One region of the Leptothrix toolikensis genome, then DNA from elsewhere that is predicted to be linked to it. Evidence: predicted binding sites of a transcription regulator. Region 1 holds the regulator's gene; the other holds the start of a gene.
What was found. Region 1 encodes NrdR, which represses ribonucleotide reductase genes. Its sites were predicted from a motif close to CACNANATNTNGTG; they were not measured.
Positions count from the first base shown of each region.

Region 1 (4,178 bases):
CATCTTGGCGGTCATGGCCATCGAGTCAGGTTTCAATCCGTTTGCGCAAAGCGCCGTCGGTGCCCAAGGCCTGATGCAAGTCATGACCCGGGTACACGATGCCAAGTACGAGGTCTTCGGCGGCAATCACGCGGCTTTTGACCCCGTGACCAATCTGCGCGTGGGTGTGCAGGTGCTCAAAGAATGCATTGCACGTGCGGGCGGCTCGCTCGAAGGCGGCCTGCGGCGTTATGTCGGGGCCACGAATCTAAGCGATGACGGCGGCTACGCCACCAAGGTGCTGGCCGAGCACAAGTACTTGCATCAAATCTCGCAAGGCGTCTTTGTGCCCGTCTCCGCGCATTTGCCTAGCCCCGCAGCAACGCCCGAAGCGCCTGCGACCGGCCAGCGCAACACCCGGTTGGCCATGCGCTGAATCCGCTACACTCGCCGCCGCCGCGCAACTGGCGATCCAGAGGGGAGGCTTGGCACTTTTTGCCATCCCAACCCCCTCTCCGAGGTGGTCAACCACCGGGGAGCGCGGCTGCCGACCCGCCGAGACGGGATCTTGCATGACGCCGTGCGCCTGGGCAGTCGATGCAACCTTAGCCATGATCCACAGGACCGCCCATGTTTGACCGCGCCACCCATACCTTGGCCCACATTGATCCCGAACTCAACCGTGCTATCGACGCCGAAGTGCGCCGCCAAGAAGAGCACATTGAGCTGATCGCCTCTGAGAACTACACCTCCCCGGCCGTGATGGCCGCGCAGGGCTCGCAGCTCACAAACAAGTACGCCGAAGGCTATCCCGGCAAGCGCTACTACGGTGGCTGCGAACACGTCGATGTGGTCGAGCAACTCGCCATCGACCGCGCCAAGCAGCTTTTCGGCGCCGAATACGCCAACGTGCAGCCCAACTCTGGCTCGCAAGCCAACCAAGCGGTGTTCTTCGGTCTGTTGCAGCCCGGCGACACCATCATGGGTCTGAGTCTGGCCGAAGGCGGCCACCTGACCCATGGCATGCCGCTGAACATGTCGGGCAAGTGGTTCAAGGTCGTCTCCTACGGTCTGAACGCGGCTGAAGACATCGACTACGACGCCATGGAAGCGCTGGCCCACGCGCACCGCCCCAAGCTGATCATCGCGGGCGCTTCGGCCTTTGCGCTGCGCATTGACTTCGAGCGCTTCGCCAAGGTCGCCAAGGCTGTGGGGGCTTATTTCATGGTGGACATGGCGCACTACGCTGGCCTGATCGCTGCTGGCGTCTACCCGAATCCGGTGCCGCATGCGGACGTGGTGACCACCACCACCCACAAGACCCTGCGCGGCCCGCGCGGCGGCTTGATCTTGATGCGCAGCGAAGAGATCGCCAAGAAGATCAACTCGGCCATCTTCCCCGGCATCCAAGGCGGCCCCTTGATGCACGTCATCGCTGGCAAGGCTGTGGCCTTCCAAGAAGCGCTGCAACCCGAGTTCAAGGCTTACCAAGAACAAGTGGTGAAGAACGCTGCCGTCTTGGCCGACACCCTGACTGAGCGCGGTCTGCGCATCGTCTCCGGTCGCACCGAGAGCCACGTGATGTTGGTCGATCTGCGCCCCAAGAACCTCACCGGCAAAGAAGCCGAAGCGCTGCTGGGCCGGGCCCACATCACCTGCAACAAAAACGGCATCCCCAACGACCCGCAAAAGCCCTTTGTCACCAGCGGGATTCGTTTGGGCTCGCCGGCGATGACCACACGCGGCTTCAAGGAAGAGCAGTCGCGTCAGGTGGCCAACTTGATCGCTGACGTGCTCGAAGCGCCGAACGACGACGCCGTGATCGAACGCGTCAAGGCCCAAGTGGCGCAGCTGACGCGTGACTTCCCGGTCTACCGCTGAGTTATTGCTAAACCCACCGTGCGCTGTCCCTTTTGCAATCACCCCGAAACCCAAGTCGTCGAGACCCGGGAATCGGACGAGGGGGACACCGTGCGGCGTCGCCGCCGTTGCCTCCAGTGCGACAAACGCTTCACGACCTACGAGCGGGCTGAACTGAGCCTGCCGGCGGTGGTGAAAAAGAACGGCGACCGGGTGGATTACGACCGCAGCAAACTGCGGGCTTCGATGGGCTTGGCGCTGCGCAAACGCAACGTCAGCGTGGACCGCATCGACGCCGCCCTCGAACGCATCGAAGACCAGCTCCGCTCCAGCGGCAGCAGCGAAGTCTCCACCGCTGAACTCGGCGAGCGCGTCTTGCTTGAGCTCAAACACCTCGACAAAGTGGCCTACGTCCGCTTCGCCTCGGTCTACCGCCAATTCGAAGACGTGGACGAGTTCAAGCGGCTGATCCAAGACATCTAGCGCCAAACCACCCCCCCACTCACCCATCCAAAGAGGGATAGCAACGACTGAACTTGTCGGCCTAAAGTGCGTTCAACGCATCAAGGACACGGGAGGACAGCGTGAACACACCGGATCGGGGTTGGACCTTGGTGGAGGCGCTCGTGGTGATGAGCATCGGTGCGCTTTTGCTTGGGCAGGCTTTGCCCGCACTCAGCAGCTTTCTCAGCCGTCGCCAGCTCGAAGGGCTCTCGATGCAGCTGCAAGCCGACATGCACGAGTGGCGTGCCCGCAGTGGGGCCAGTGGTCAGGGTCTGCGCTTGAGCTTGCACGCTGCGCCTACAGGCGGCAGTTGTTATGTGGTCCACACGGGTGATGCCGATGCTTGCGCCTGCTCCGATGCGGGTCAAGCAACATGCCAAAGCGGCACGCTGCTACTGCGCAGTGTGTTTATTCCAGACACCACCCGCGTGCAATTGAGTGCCAACGTCAAATCGCTGCGGGTCGATCCACGCCAAGGCACCGTGAGCCCGGCCGGCAGCTTTGATCTGAGCAGCAACGATGGCAGCGTGCGCCTGCGCCATGTCGTCAACATCATGGGCCGGGTGCGCCTGTGCATGGCGGCCGGCAAGATGAGCGGCGTGCCCGCTTGCTAACCGGCGAAGGAAGCGAAAAAGGAGCCCACCATGCGCGGCTGGACCTTGATCGAACTGGTGGTGGTTTGCGGCCTCATCGCCTTGCTCAGCACGCTGGTCATGCCCAGCTACCGCGACCATGTGCTGCGCAGCCGGCGCATGGAAGCCCTCAGCGCCTTGATGCAGATCGAACAAGCCCAAGAGCGGCGCCGCTCGTTCCAGCCCAGCTACACCAACACCCTTGGCGCAGGCGGCTTGGACTTGCCGTCCACCACGCCCAACGGGCTCTATCAATTGAGCCTGAGCACCGTGATCGGCACCGAAAGCAGCGCCTACAGCATCACGGCCATCGCCCAAGGGGCCCAAGCAGACGACAGCCCGTGCCAACGGCTGGGCGTGATCCTGAACGCCGGCAACCGACAGATGGTGTCCGGGACCGATGCCCAGCTTGGCAACACCGCCGCCATGAACCGGCGCTGCTGGGTGCAGTAGTGCCAGGAGCAGCAAGGAGCCGCCATGAACCACCACCTTCGATCCAGCCGCCTGCCCCCAACCGGCTTCAGCCTGATCGAGATGCTGGTGGCGTTGGCCTTGAACATGCTGATCATGATCAGCGCCAGCAGCTTGGTGTTGATGCACCTGGCCGAGCAAAAACGCCTGCACGCTGAAACGCGACTGCATCAAACGCTACGCCACAGCGTGGATCTGATCGCGCGCGATCTGCGCCGCGCCGGTTACTGGGGTGCTGCGGGGGATGAACCGGGCCGAGCCAACCCTTATGGCGGCTTGTTTCCGGTGGATCAGAACCCGGCAGGCCTGAGTTCACAGATCGGCTACAGCTACAGCCGCGACACCAAAGAGGACTCGCTCGCCAGCAACCAAGAGCGCTTCGGCTTTCGGCTCCATGCAACTAGCAGCCAACGCAGTGCCGATATCCGACTCTCAGGCGGCAGTCTCGCCTTAGCCAGCAATGACAACTGGCAAGCCCTGACCGACCCCGCTGCGGTACACATCACCCGTCTGGACATGACCCCCACCGTTCAAGTCGTCTCCTTGATCGCGCAATGCCGCATCCAAAGCTGTGCCAGCAGCGATACCCCATGCCCCCCGCGCCTGCTACGCCGGGGCGTGCAGATCGACATCGACGGCGTGGATGCCAAAGATCCCAGCGTGCGGCGCAGCCTGAGCGCCTACACCCTGCTGCGCAACGACGAGGTACTGGGGCGTTGCCCGTCATGAGCA
Region 1 covers NZ_JBYSVC010000006.1:54,745-58,922, forward strand. Annotated here, with positions in the region: gene AC3VI7_RS02105 (lytic transglycosylase domain-containing protein) at 1-415, shown strand, start outside; ZMP/ZTP riboswitch at 430-578, shown strand; gene glyA (serine hydroxymethyltransferase) at 610-1,860, shown strand; gene nrdR (transcriptional regulator NrdR) at 1,879-2,322, shown strand; gene AC3VI7_RS02120 (GspH/FimT family pseudopilin) at 2,424-2,957, shown strand; gene AC3VI7_RS02125 (type IV pilin protein) at 2,988-3,428, shown strand; gene AC3VI7_RS02130 (PilW family protein) at 3,453-4,175, shown strand; gene AC3VI7_RS02135 (hypothetical protein) at 4,172-4,178, shown strand, end outside.

Region 2 (4,178 bases), on a different contig from region 1:
TGATGGGCGTGACCGAGCGGATGCGCGAATAGATCACACCGTCCACCGTCAGCCAGTTGCGCTTGGTCAGCGGCTGGCAGCCCAAGCGCTCAGCGACTTCGGGCACGGCGGGAATGCGCAAGTCGATGGACGTGCTGTCACCGTTGAAGACGGCTTGTGAGCCGTCCGAGCGTTGACCCACGTGGGCTTGGTGCCGGGTGCGCTTTTGACCCGCGACGGGCACGCCCAGACGCAGCATTTGATAGCGCAAGCCGTGGGCCAGCGGTTCAGACGCCGAGGTGAAGCTCAGCTCCTTGCCGCGTGAGACGCAACCGTCGGTTTCCAGCAGGCCTTGAACCATTGCCAGGGTTTGCTGGCGCGGCAGGTGGGCCAGACGCGGCGCAATGCGCTTGGCGTGCTGGGCGTCGTACAGGTCGTCGTGGCTGAACGGCAGGGTCGGTGCGCCCGCGCCGACGATGCGGCCCGTGGTGCCGTTGCGCACCACGCCACAGCCTGCGGCCCAGTGGATTTGCACATAGGTGTCGCCCCGGCCCGTTTCCCAGCTGTGGACGCCGCGTGCAGCCAGATAGCTGCGCACGAAGTCCAAGTGACCATCGACTTGCGGGTTGCCCGACACGCCCCATTGCATGCCGTCCTTGGACAAATGACCGTCGCCCAACAAGATGCCGTAGAGGTGTGCGTCGTCTTCGGTGAAGCCTTCGACCGGCACCACTTCGGTGGGGATGGTCAGGCCGATGTAGTCGCCTTGGCGGAGCTGGCCGGCGTCGATCCAAGCTGGGGCCACTTTGCCCTTGGCCAGCCAAGCTTCGGTGCGCGTATTGGCTTGACCCAGTGGCACGCCTTGAATCGCCCAGAACGGGTGCGCGTCGGTTACTTGCAAGGGCTCGATGGCGTGCTTGACGTCCACCGCCACCATCGGGTCATGCTGGTTGTAGACCATGCGCTCAGTGACTTCGCGGTACTGACCGCTGTGGCCCAGCACCAAGTCGCCGGCACGGATATCGCGGATCGGCCGGGTGCCTTGCGCGGTGTACACCAGCGTATCGGGGGCGAAGCATTGATTCACCGCGACGGCCGTGTCGTTGACCACTTTCAGGAACGGCACCACGCCTTGGGATTCACCGTTGGTGCCCTTGATGTGGCTGCCCAGGGCGCGCACAGCGGTCCAGTCGTTGCCCAGGCCGCCCGCGAATTTGGACAACATGGCGTTGTCTTTGATGGCTTCGTAGATGCCGTCGAGGTCGTCGGGCACGGTGGTCAGGTAGCAGCTCGACAGCTGCGAGCGGCGTGTGCCGGCATTGAACAGCGTGGGCGTGCTCGACATGAAGTCAAAGCTCGACAGCACTTCGTAGAACTCGATAGCGCGGGCTTCGCGGTCGGTCTCATTGAGCGCCAAGCCCATGGCCACGCGCATGAAAAAAGCTTGCGGCATTTCGATGCGCTGCTTCTTGATGTGCAAGAAATAGCGGTCGTAAAGCGTTTGCAGCCCAAGGTAATCAAAGTTCAGATCGCGCTCGGCCTTGAGTGCCGCGCCCAAACGGGCCAAGTCGTACTGCTGGCCCATGCGCTCGTCGAGCAACTCAGCGGCCACACCCTTATGGATGAAGTTCGGGAAGTAGTCGGCGTACCGGCTGGCCATCTCGGCTTGGGTCACTTCACCGCCCAGCACTTCGCGGCGGATGGTGTGCAGCAGCAGTCGCGCGGTGACACGGGTGTAGCTCGGGTCTTTTTCGATCAGGGTACGCGCGGCCAGAATCGAGGCCTTGTAGACCTCGTCGATCGGCACACCGTCGTACAGGTTGCGCCGTGTCTCGGACAACACCGGCTCGGCCACCACTTCGGCACCCAGATCCGCGCAGGCCGATTCGATCAGGCCTTGCAGCTTGTTCAAGTCCAACGGCACGCGCACACCTTGGTCGATCACCATCAGGGGCGGCGGCACTTGGGCGGCTTGGGCCGCAGCTTGAGCGGCTTGCTCGGCCAGACGGGCGCGCTCTTGAGCGTGGCGTTCACGGTACAAAACGTAGGCCCGCGCCACTTCATGGTGTTCCGCGCGCATCAGGCCGAGTTCCACTTGGTCCTGTACGTCTTCGATGTGGAAGGTGCCACCGCTGGGGCGTGAGCGCATCAAGGCCCGCACGACGTTGCTGGTCAGGTGTTCCACGGTCTCGCGCACGCTGGCTGAAGCCGCGCCTTGAGCGCCGCGCACGGCCAAAAAGGCTTTCATCAACGCCACGGCGATCTTATTTGGCTCAAAGGCCACCACCGCGCCGTTGCGGCGAATGATGTGGTAATCGGCGTAGTTGATCGCAGGGGTCGCAACCCCTTCGGCATCAGCCAGATAAGCGGTGGACAACACGGATGACGAGCTCGGCGTGACGGTAGACGGCATGAAATTCCTCAGCACTTGGGCGGCCGCGAGAATACCATGCAAGCCGGTCAGTGGGCACTACATATAGTGTTAATAGGGATGGTTGCCACTACCCATAGCGTCAAGGTGGCGACCTGTCAAGAGTGTGATGCGATCTTTACAGGGGATTCAAACAACAGCGTGCGCAGTTGATCCCAGTCAAAGCCCGGGCCAGGGTCGGCTTTGCGTCCGGGGGCGATGTGTTCGTGGCCGACGGCGGCGGTGATGGGGTACTGGGTGCTCAGATCACGGATCAGGGTGGCCAGTTGGGTGTATTGGGCCGGCTCGAAGGTGTCGCCGTCCAGGCCTTCGAGCTCAATGCCCACCGAGTAGTCGTTGCAGTTGGGCCGGTCTTGCCAGCAGGAGCGCCCAGCGTGCCAAGCACGGCGATCAGCACTGACAAACTGCGTGCAGCGACCATCGCGTTGGATCAGAAAATGCGCCGAAACTTCCAACCCCCGCAGGGTGTCGAAGTAAGGGTGCGCGTCCCCGTCAAGTTGATTGGTAAAGAGCTTTTCGATGGCATCGCCGCCGTAGATACCCGGCGGCAGGCTGATGGCGTGGACCACCACCAGATCAATCACCACGCCCTCGGGCCGTGGCCCATGGTTGGGTGAGGGCACAGCGCGGGCCGCGTCATACCAGCCCGCGACCCAACCCGCTGTCCAACCTACCCGGCTCACGCCATGTCCTCCGGCAGCGGCGCTTCACCATCGAGGTGGATGCCGAGGCGCGCCATGCGGTAGCGCATTTGGCGCAGGCTCAGGCCCAAGCTTTGGCCCGCCGCAGTGCGGTTGTGATGGTGGTGGTCGAGGGCAAGCACCAAGATATCGCGCTCGATGTCGTCGAGGTGGCGCGTTAGATCGGTCGGCAGTGCGGCCGATGCGGCCATCGTTGTGGTTGGTGGGGGGGAGGCGTCTTCTGCGGTCGGCCGCAGCGTCTCGGGCAGGCCAAGGTCTGAGGCGTCGATCAAGGTGCCACTGCTCAGTGCCATGGCGCGGTGCAGCATGTTTTCTAGCTCGCGCACATTGCCGACGAAGGGGTGGTGTTGCAAAGCGGCGTGGGCGGTGGGGCTCAAATGCCATGCTTCACGCTCACCCGCATCGCGCGATAGCCGCACCAAGATGGCGCTGCACAAATCGGCCAGATCCTCGCAGCGTTCACGCAAGGGCGGCACCCGGATCTCGATCACGTTGAGTCGGTAGTACAGGTCCTGACGAAAACGACCGGCTTGCACCTCGCTACCCAGATCGCGGTGCGTGGCGCTGAGGATGCGCACGTCGATGGGCAATTCCGCCGTCATCCCAATGGGCCGCACGGCGCGCTCTTGGATGACGCGCAGCAGCTTGGTCTGCATCAACAGGGGTAGATCGCCGATTTCGTCCAGAAACAAGGTGCCGCCTTGGGCCGCTTGGAAGAAACCACCCCGATCTTCGGTCGCCCCGGTAAAGGCCCCTTTGCGATAACCGAAGAACTCGGCCTCCAGCAGATGCTCGGGGATGGCCCCGCAGTTGACGGCCATGAAGGGTTGACCAGCGCGCACACCTGATTCATGGATGGCGCGCGCCACCAGCTCCTTGCCTGTGCCCGATTCCCCGCTGATGAGCACCGGCGCCATGCTGCGCCCGACCTTGTCGATCAGGGCGCGTACTTGGCGCATCGGGGCCGAATGACCCACCATGCGCGCCAACGTGTTCCCCAGCCCGTTGGGGGTGCGAGCTGGTGAGGCAGCGGTGGAGGAGGTGGGTGCTGCCACCGTTTTGTGCAG
Region 2 covers NZ_JBYSVC010000003.1:25,315-29,492, forward strand. Annotated here, with positions in the region: gene AC3VI7_RS00975 (ribonucleoside-diphosphate reductase subunit alpha) at 1-2,392, opposite strand, end outside; gene ampD (1,6-anhydro-N-acetylmuramyl-L-alanine amidase AmpD) at 2,509-3,093, opposite strand; gene AC3VI7_RS00985 (sigma-54-dependent transcriptional regulator) at 3,090-4,178, opposite strand, start outside.
Region 2: the regulator NrdR is predicted to act here: its motif matches at 2,448-2,461, upstream of AC3VI7_RS00975 (ribonucleoside-diphosphate reductase subunit alpha).